Regions from separate parts of the Thioalkalivibrio sp. AKL12 genome, predicted to be linked through region 2. Evidence: predicted binding sites of a transcription regulator. Region 2 holds the regulator's gene; each other region holds the start of a gene.
The links. The regulator sigma-54, encoded in region 2, starts transcription at its own class of promoters, with help from an activator protein. The targets are predictions, from matches to a motif close to TGGCANGNTNCNTGCTT.

Region 1: the regulator sigma-54 is predicted to act here: its motif matches at 1,403-1,419, upstream of D579_RS0105240 (CmpA/NrtA family ABC transporter substrate-binding protein).
Region 3: the regulator sigma-54 is predicted to act here: its motif matches at 1,180-1,196, upstream of D579_RS0111435 (DUF4168 domain-containing protein).

What each region holds. Positions count from the first base shown of each region.
Region 1 covers NZ_KB898893.1:101,715-103,915, forward strand. Annotated here, with positions in the region: gene D579_RS0105240 (CmpA/NrtA family ABC transporter substrate-binding protein) at 1-1,223, opposite strand, end outside; gene D579_RS0105245 (nitrate regulatory protein) at 1,688-2,201, opposite strand, start outside.
Region 2 covers NZ_KB898903.1:32,706-34,906, reverse strand. Annotated here, with positions in the region: gene lptB (LPS export ABC transporter ATP-binding protein) at 1-423, shown strand, start outside; gene D579_RS0111840 (RNA polymerase factor sigma-54) at 512-1,996, shown strand; gene hpf (ribosome hibernation-promoting factor, HPF/YfiA family) at 2,013-2,201, shown strand, end outside.
Region 3 covers NZ_KB898902.1:10,378-12,578, forward strand. Annotated here, with positions in the region: gene rplM (50S ribosomal protein L13) at 1-271, opposite strand, end outside; gene D579_RS0111435 (DUF4168 domain-containing protein) at 511-1,026, opposite strand; gene D579_RS0111440 (sigma-54 dependent transcriptional regulator) at 1,330-2,201, opposite strand, start outside.

The DNA.
Region 1 (2,201 bases), on a different contig from region 2:
GCCTCCTTGCCGCGCGAGGTGGACTCGGGGATGTCGGCGGAGTCAATACCGAGCTCGGCGGCCGCCTCGCGCCAGATGTCCTCGCGGTTGACCTCGTCCACCAGCGCCGGCATGTCCAGATCCGGCGGCAGATAACCCCAGCGGATGTCCTCGGTGAGGAACCACAGGTCGTGGCTCTTGAACGGATAGGAGGCGTGATCCTTCCAGTAGCGCATCTGGTCCGGGTGGTCCTCGACCACGCGGCCGGTGCCGTAGTCGAAGTTCCCCTGCATGCGGTCGATGATGTCGCCGTACGGGGCGTGGATGTAGCGCCGGCGCGAGCAGATCTCGGCGACCTCCTCCTTGTTCGCCGGGTCCTCGCAGTACATCTGCGCCTCCATCACCGCCATGGTCAGGGCGCGCGCCGCGTTCGGATGAGCCTCCACCCAGTCGGCACGCATGCCCAGCGCCTTCTCCGGGTGGTTGTGCCACAGTTCGCCGGTGGTGTTGGCGGTGTAGCCGATGCCCTGATTGATCAACTGCATGTTCCACGGCTCGCAGACACAAAAGGTGTCCATGGACCCGACGCGCATGTTGGCAACCATCTGCGCCGGCGGGACCACGATGGTGGCGATGTCGCGGTCCGGATCGATCCCGCCGGCGGCCATCCAGTAGCGGATCCACAGATCATGGGTCCCGCCCGGGAAGGTCATCGCCGCACGAATGTCGTCACCGCCGGCGGCCTTCTCGGCCAGGGCGCCCTTGAACTCCGTGGTGTCGGTGCCGACCTTCAGGTCGGCGTACTCGTCCCCGACCGAGATGCACTGCCCGGCCAGGTTCAGTCGCGCGAGGATCGTCATCGGCGTGCCCCGGCGATGGATCAGGTAGGGCATTGGCGTGAGAATGTGCGAGCCATCGATTCCGCCGCGTTGCGACCCCAGATCCAGGTTGTCGCGCACCGTGCCCCAGGAGGACTGCTTCAGCACCTGCACATCGGGCATGCCGTGAGCGGCGAAAAAGCCCTTCTCCAACGCAATGAACAGCGGTGCGGCATCCGTCAGCGCGATGAAGCCGAGCTTCGCCTCGGTGGTCTCCGGCTTGCCATTGCCGGCCTTCGCATAGCCCCAGGGCGCCGCGCCCGAAAGGCCCATTGCCGTGGCGCCGATTCCGGCGGCCATGCCGCCCAGGAAACGCCGGCGCGACAGGCCGGAGGTGTTCTTCGTGTCGTTCGTTTGATCGGTCATTACGGGTTCACTCCCCTTGTCAGCAAACACATCCCAAAAACGAAAAAAGGCGTCGCATCAGCCCGGCCGCTTGTGCAGCCGGGTGATGGACGCCTTTGTCCAGTCTCACGGGAGCCCCGGTCATCGGGTCTCCCTGTTGTCAGGCGACGAACCGCCGTTGGCTCGTCTTGCCCATACTCCTGCAGGAGGTGTGCCAATTAGCCGTTGCTAGGCGACCATGCGGGAAACAATCGCCACGTGGCGCGGAAAAATCGGATGGTTTCGAACACCGGGTCGAACGCTTGCGGGAAGCCCGAAGTCCGGAAGCCGATCCCTGAGGCACCAGCCTGGGGCGCACTTGCGGTGCAGTTGACCTGCAATAGTGCGCTGCCAGAGGGCGACCTAACCCGCCGTAGGAGCCGCCTTGGCGGCGAAGCCCCTGCCAAAGTCCGGCGCGGGCAGGGGCTTCGCCGCCAAGGCGGCTCCTACAGGCCCTTCCCCAGCAGGTCAGACATGGCGACGGTCGCCTCGGCCACCTCGGCCAGACGCCGGTTCTGGTTCATCGCAGTCTGGCGCAGGAGCTTGTAGGCCTGGTCCTCCGTCAGGCCGCGATGCTGGATTAGCAGTGCCTTGGCTCGCTCAATCGTCTTGCGCTCGGCCAAGGCCTGGCGCGCCGCCTGCAGCTCGTCCTCCACCGACTGCAGACGACTGGCCTGGCGTTGCACCAGGTCCATCACCGAATGTCCGACGATCGGCACATTGAGCGGGTTATCGCCGCCCACGCCGTCGGAATCCAGCCCCTCGGGCGCACCGAAGAACACCGCATACGGCACGCTGTCGCGCAACTCCGACTCGGCCAATTGCGCGATACGGTCACGCACCGCACCCAGGTCCGCGCGATCCGCCACGATGCGCGCGGAGCAGCACTCGTTCAGGTGCATCTCCAGCCGATCCTCGATCTCCTTCATCGCGTCGATACGCGCAGTCGTGCAGGCAAAC
Region 2 (2,201 bases):
GTGCTCGAGCTGCGCCCCGGACTCGATCGCCACGAGCGCCGGCGCATTGGCGATGCGCTGATCGAGGAGTTCCAGCTCGAGACCGTGCGCCACAGCCCGGGCATCGCGCTGTCCGGTGGGGAACGGCGCCGGGCCGAGATCGCCCGCGCCCTCGCCGGGGATCCGCGCTTCATCTGTCTGGACGAGCCCTTCGCCGGGGTGGACCCGATCTCGGTGGGCGACATCCAGGACGTGATTCGGCATCTCGCCCAGCGCGGCATCGGCGTACTGATCTCCGATCACAACGTGCGCGAGACCCTCGGCATCTGCCACAGGGCCTATATTCTGAGCGAGGGACGCCTGCTCGCCGCCGGTACACCGGACGAGCTGCTGGCCGATCCCCAGGTGCGCCGGGTCTATCTCGGCGAGAACTTCCGCCTGTGAAAGCGCCCCATATGCGGCCCGGTCGGTGCACAAACCACAAGGCAGGCTTTAAGATTCCATCAATGCCCACCCTCGCCCCGCATACCCGATGCTGAAACCCGGCCTGAATCTGCAGCTGGGTCAGACGCTGACCATGACCCCGCAACTGCAGCAGGCGATCCGCCTGTTGCAGCTGTCCACGCTCGAGCTCCAGGTGGAGATCCAGCAGGCGCTGGAGAGCAACCCCATGCTCGAACAGGTCGAGGACGAAGATGCCGAGGCCGACACCGAGCGCCTGAACCAGGACGGCGAGCTGGTGGAAGGCGATCGCATGGAGGCCACCACTACCAGCGACGACGTGATCCCCGAGGAACTGACGACCGACAGCCGCTGGGACGACATCTACGAGCCGGCCCCGACGCCCAACAAGGGCGTGGATGACCGCGACCCGCTGGAAAACACCAGCGACGACGACGGTGAGGGCCTGCAGGATCACCTGCTGTGGCAGCTGCATCTGAGCCATCTGACACCGCGCGACCAGCGCATCGGGGCGGCCCTGATCGACGCCATCAGCCCCGACGGCTATCTCGAGGGCGACCTCGACACCCTGGCCGAGACCATCAGCCGAGGCGAGGATGAATCCGTCGGCGTCGACGAGGTCGAGGCAGTGCTCCACTGGATTCAGCAGTGCGACCCGCTGGGGGTCGGCGCGCGCAACCTGCGGGAGTGCCTGGAGATCCAGCTACGCGAACTGGCCCCGGACGCCCCGGCCCGCGAGGCCGCACGGGCGATCCTGGAACACGGCATGGACAGCCTGGGCAAGCGCGACTACAAGGCCCTGCAGCGCCAGTCCGGCGTACGCGACCCGGACGAACTGGCCCGCGCACTGGATCTGATCCGCACCCTGAACCCGCGGCCCGGCGCACAGATCAGCTCCGCCACCTCGGAATACGTAGTCCCGGATGTCTACGTGCGCCACACCACCGAGGGCTGGCGCGTGGATCTAAACCCGGAGATCGCACCGCGCATCCGCATCAACGACCTCTACGCCGGCATGGTGCGCCAGGTCTCGGATGCCCGCGACAGCGCCTTTATGCGTGATCAGCTGCAGGAGGCACGCTGGTTCCTGAAGAGCCTGCACAGCCGCAACGACACCCTGCTGCGGGTCGCCGAGGCGATCGTCCACCGCCAGCAGGGCTTTCTCGAGCATGGCGACGTCGCGATGCAGCCATTGATCCTGCGCGACATTGCCGAGACCCTGGAGATGCACGAATCGACCATCTCGCGGGTTACCACGCAGAAATACATGCACACCCCGCGCGGGGTCTTCGAGTTCAAGTATTTCTTCTCCAGCCATGTCGGCACGAACGATGGCGGCGAGTGTTCCGCCACCGCCATCCGTGCCATGATTCGCGAATTGATTGGCGACGAACCCCCGAACAAGCCGCTCAGCGATGCCCGGCTCGCCCAGGTCCTGTCGGACCGGGGCATCAACGTAGCGCGCCGCACCGTGGCCAAGTACCGCGAGGCGATGCACATCCCTTCATCCAGCGAACGCCGGCAGATGGCCTCGATGCCCACCGGCAGCAAGTAACCAAGGAGTCCTGACCATGCAGATCAACCTGACCGGCCACCACGTGGACATCACCGACGCCCTGCGCGACTACGTCAACGAGAAATTCGCGAAGCTGGAGCGCCACTTCGACAAGGTCATCGACGTCCACGTCGTGCTGACCCACGAGAAGACCCGGAATCAGCACAACCAGGCCGAAGCGAATCTCCAGGTCAGCGGCAATCAC
Region 3 (2,201 bases), on a different contig from region 2:
GGGTGAAGTTGGCTTCCTTGATGCCACCCGGGTAACCGGAATGGTGGAAGTACTTCTTGTCCATGGCCTTGTTGCCGGAGACGCGGATCTTCTCCGCGTTGATCACGACGATGTAGTCGCCGGTATCGACATGCGGCGTGTACACGGGCTTGTGCTTCCCGCGCAGGCGATGTGCGATTTCCGTGGCGAGTCGACCGAGGGTCTTGCCGTCGGCGTCGACGAGAAACCAGTCGCGTTCGACTTCGGCCGGCTTGGCGCTAATGGTACTCATGATGTTCGATGCTCCGAGGTCGGGGCGATTCAGAAAGCGCGCAAGAATAACGCTTCCCTCTGCCCAATTCAAGCTACAGGGACAATTCCCGAGACGCGAAGGCGTCCGCCCTCGGGGGAATCACGGATCAATGTGCCGAACATTCGCGTGCATGCCCCGGACACAAACAAGGGGCCGACCCGAAGGCCGGCCCCTGCAACCCCCCGGGCGCAATGCCCGGGGCGGTTTTGCGCTGCCCGTTACAGCTGGGCTTCAGCGCGCTCCTGGACTTCCTGCATCAACTCGGGGTCGTTCTGCAGGGCCATGGCCACTTCGTTGTATTCCTCGACGCTCATGCCCGAGTCTTCAACCGCGTTGACCATTTCGTCCTGTGCTTCCTGCTGCATGGACTGGGCCTCGGTTTCGTCCTCGGCACTCTGCAGGCGGTCGGCGAAGTCTTCGCGCACTTCCTGCACCGCAACGAAGGCGGTTACGAAAGTGTCGATGTCTTCTTCGCTCAGATCCACCTCGGGGGCTTCCTGCATCGGGGCACCGCCCTGGGCCGCGCCACCCTGGGCACCACCCTGAGGCGGCTGGCCGCCCTGAGCACCGCCACCGGCACCGCCTTCCTGGGCCGGCGGCTGGCCGCCCTGGGCACCGCCCATGTCGCCCCCACCGGCACCACCTTCGGCACCGCCGTACTGGGCAGAGGCGGCTCCACCCACGGCAAACAGGGAGGTCAGGGCCATCGCGAGCATCGTCTTGCGCATATTCATCATGTTGCTCCTTTTCCTTTGGATCGTTCGGATCTCGGGGCGAAGCCGGCGACGACTCAAGGTCGATCGTCCGCCCGCCCGATTTCGTTGCAACCGTGTGAGGAGGAATGGTCCATCACTGCGGTTCCGATTCCTCGATTGCTGTCCCAGGAGGAGCAGGCATCGTGCCAAGATTGGAAAAAGACAAACAAAACACTTTGAAACAGCGACTTATGCTCTCATCATCCCGAAAGGGCCGGGGAACGCCCCAACGGTAAACCGGGTCAGAATGACACATGGGTCAGGTCGACCCGGGTCAGGATGTCACGATGGGTCGGATTCCCCGAGTTTGCGGTACAGCGTCTTGCGGCCGATGCCGAGGATCCGCGCAGCGCGTTGCTTGTTGCCGTCCACATGCTCCAGCACCCGACGAATGTAGTCGCGCTCGCGCTCCTCCAGGGTCGGCCACTGGCCGTCGTCGCCCATCCCCGGTACCGGCGTCGCCCCCTCCGCCCGGTCGCCCGTCGTTCCGCCGGGATCCTCGGCGGGCGCCTCGAATACGCGCTCCGGCAGATCACGGGTCTCGATGACCTCGCCGGCCGCCAGAGTGGCGGCACGCTCCATCAGACTCGCGAGTTCGCGGACGTTCCCCGGGAACGGATACCGCACCAGCGCGCGCAGGGCCTCCGGGCTCAGGCGACGCTCGGGCAGGTCGCGGGCCAGGGCCTGCTGACGCAGGAACTGCAGGGCCAGGCGTTCGATGTCATCGCCACGCTCGCGCAGCGGCGGGATCTCGATACGAAAGGTCTCCAGGCGATAGTAGAGATCCTCACGGAAACGACCGTCGGCAATATGCGTCTGCAGATCCTGATGTGTGGCCGCCACGATACGCACATCGGTCGCGATCTCCTCGTTGGCGCCCACCGGACGCACGCGACCATCCTGCAGAAGACGCAACAGCTTGCTCTGCATGGCCACCGGCATCTCGGCAATCTCGTCCAGGAACAGGGTGCCGCCGTCGGCCTCGGTAAACAGGCCGCGCCGAGCCCCCTTGGCCCCGCTGAACGCACCCGCCACGTGCCCCAGCAACTCCGACTCCAGCAGGGCCTCGGGGATGCCCGCGCAGTTAATCGCCACGAACGGACCACGGGCCCGCTCGCTTTCCGCATGGAGCGCGCGCGCCACCAGTTCCTTGC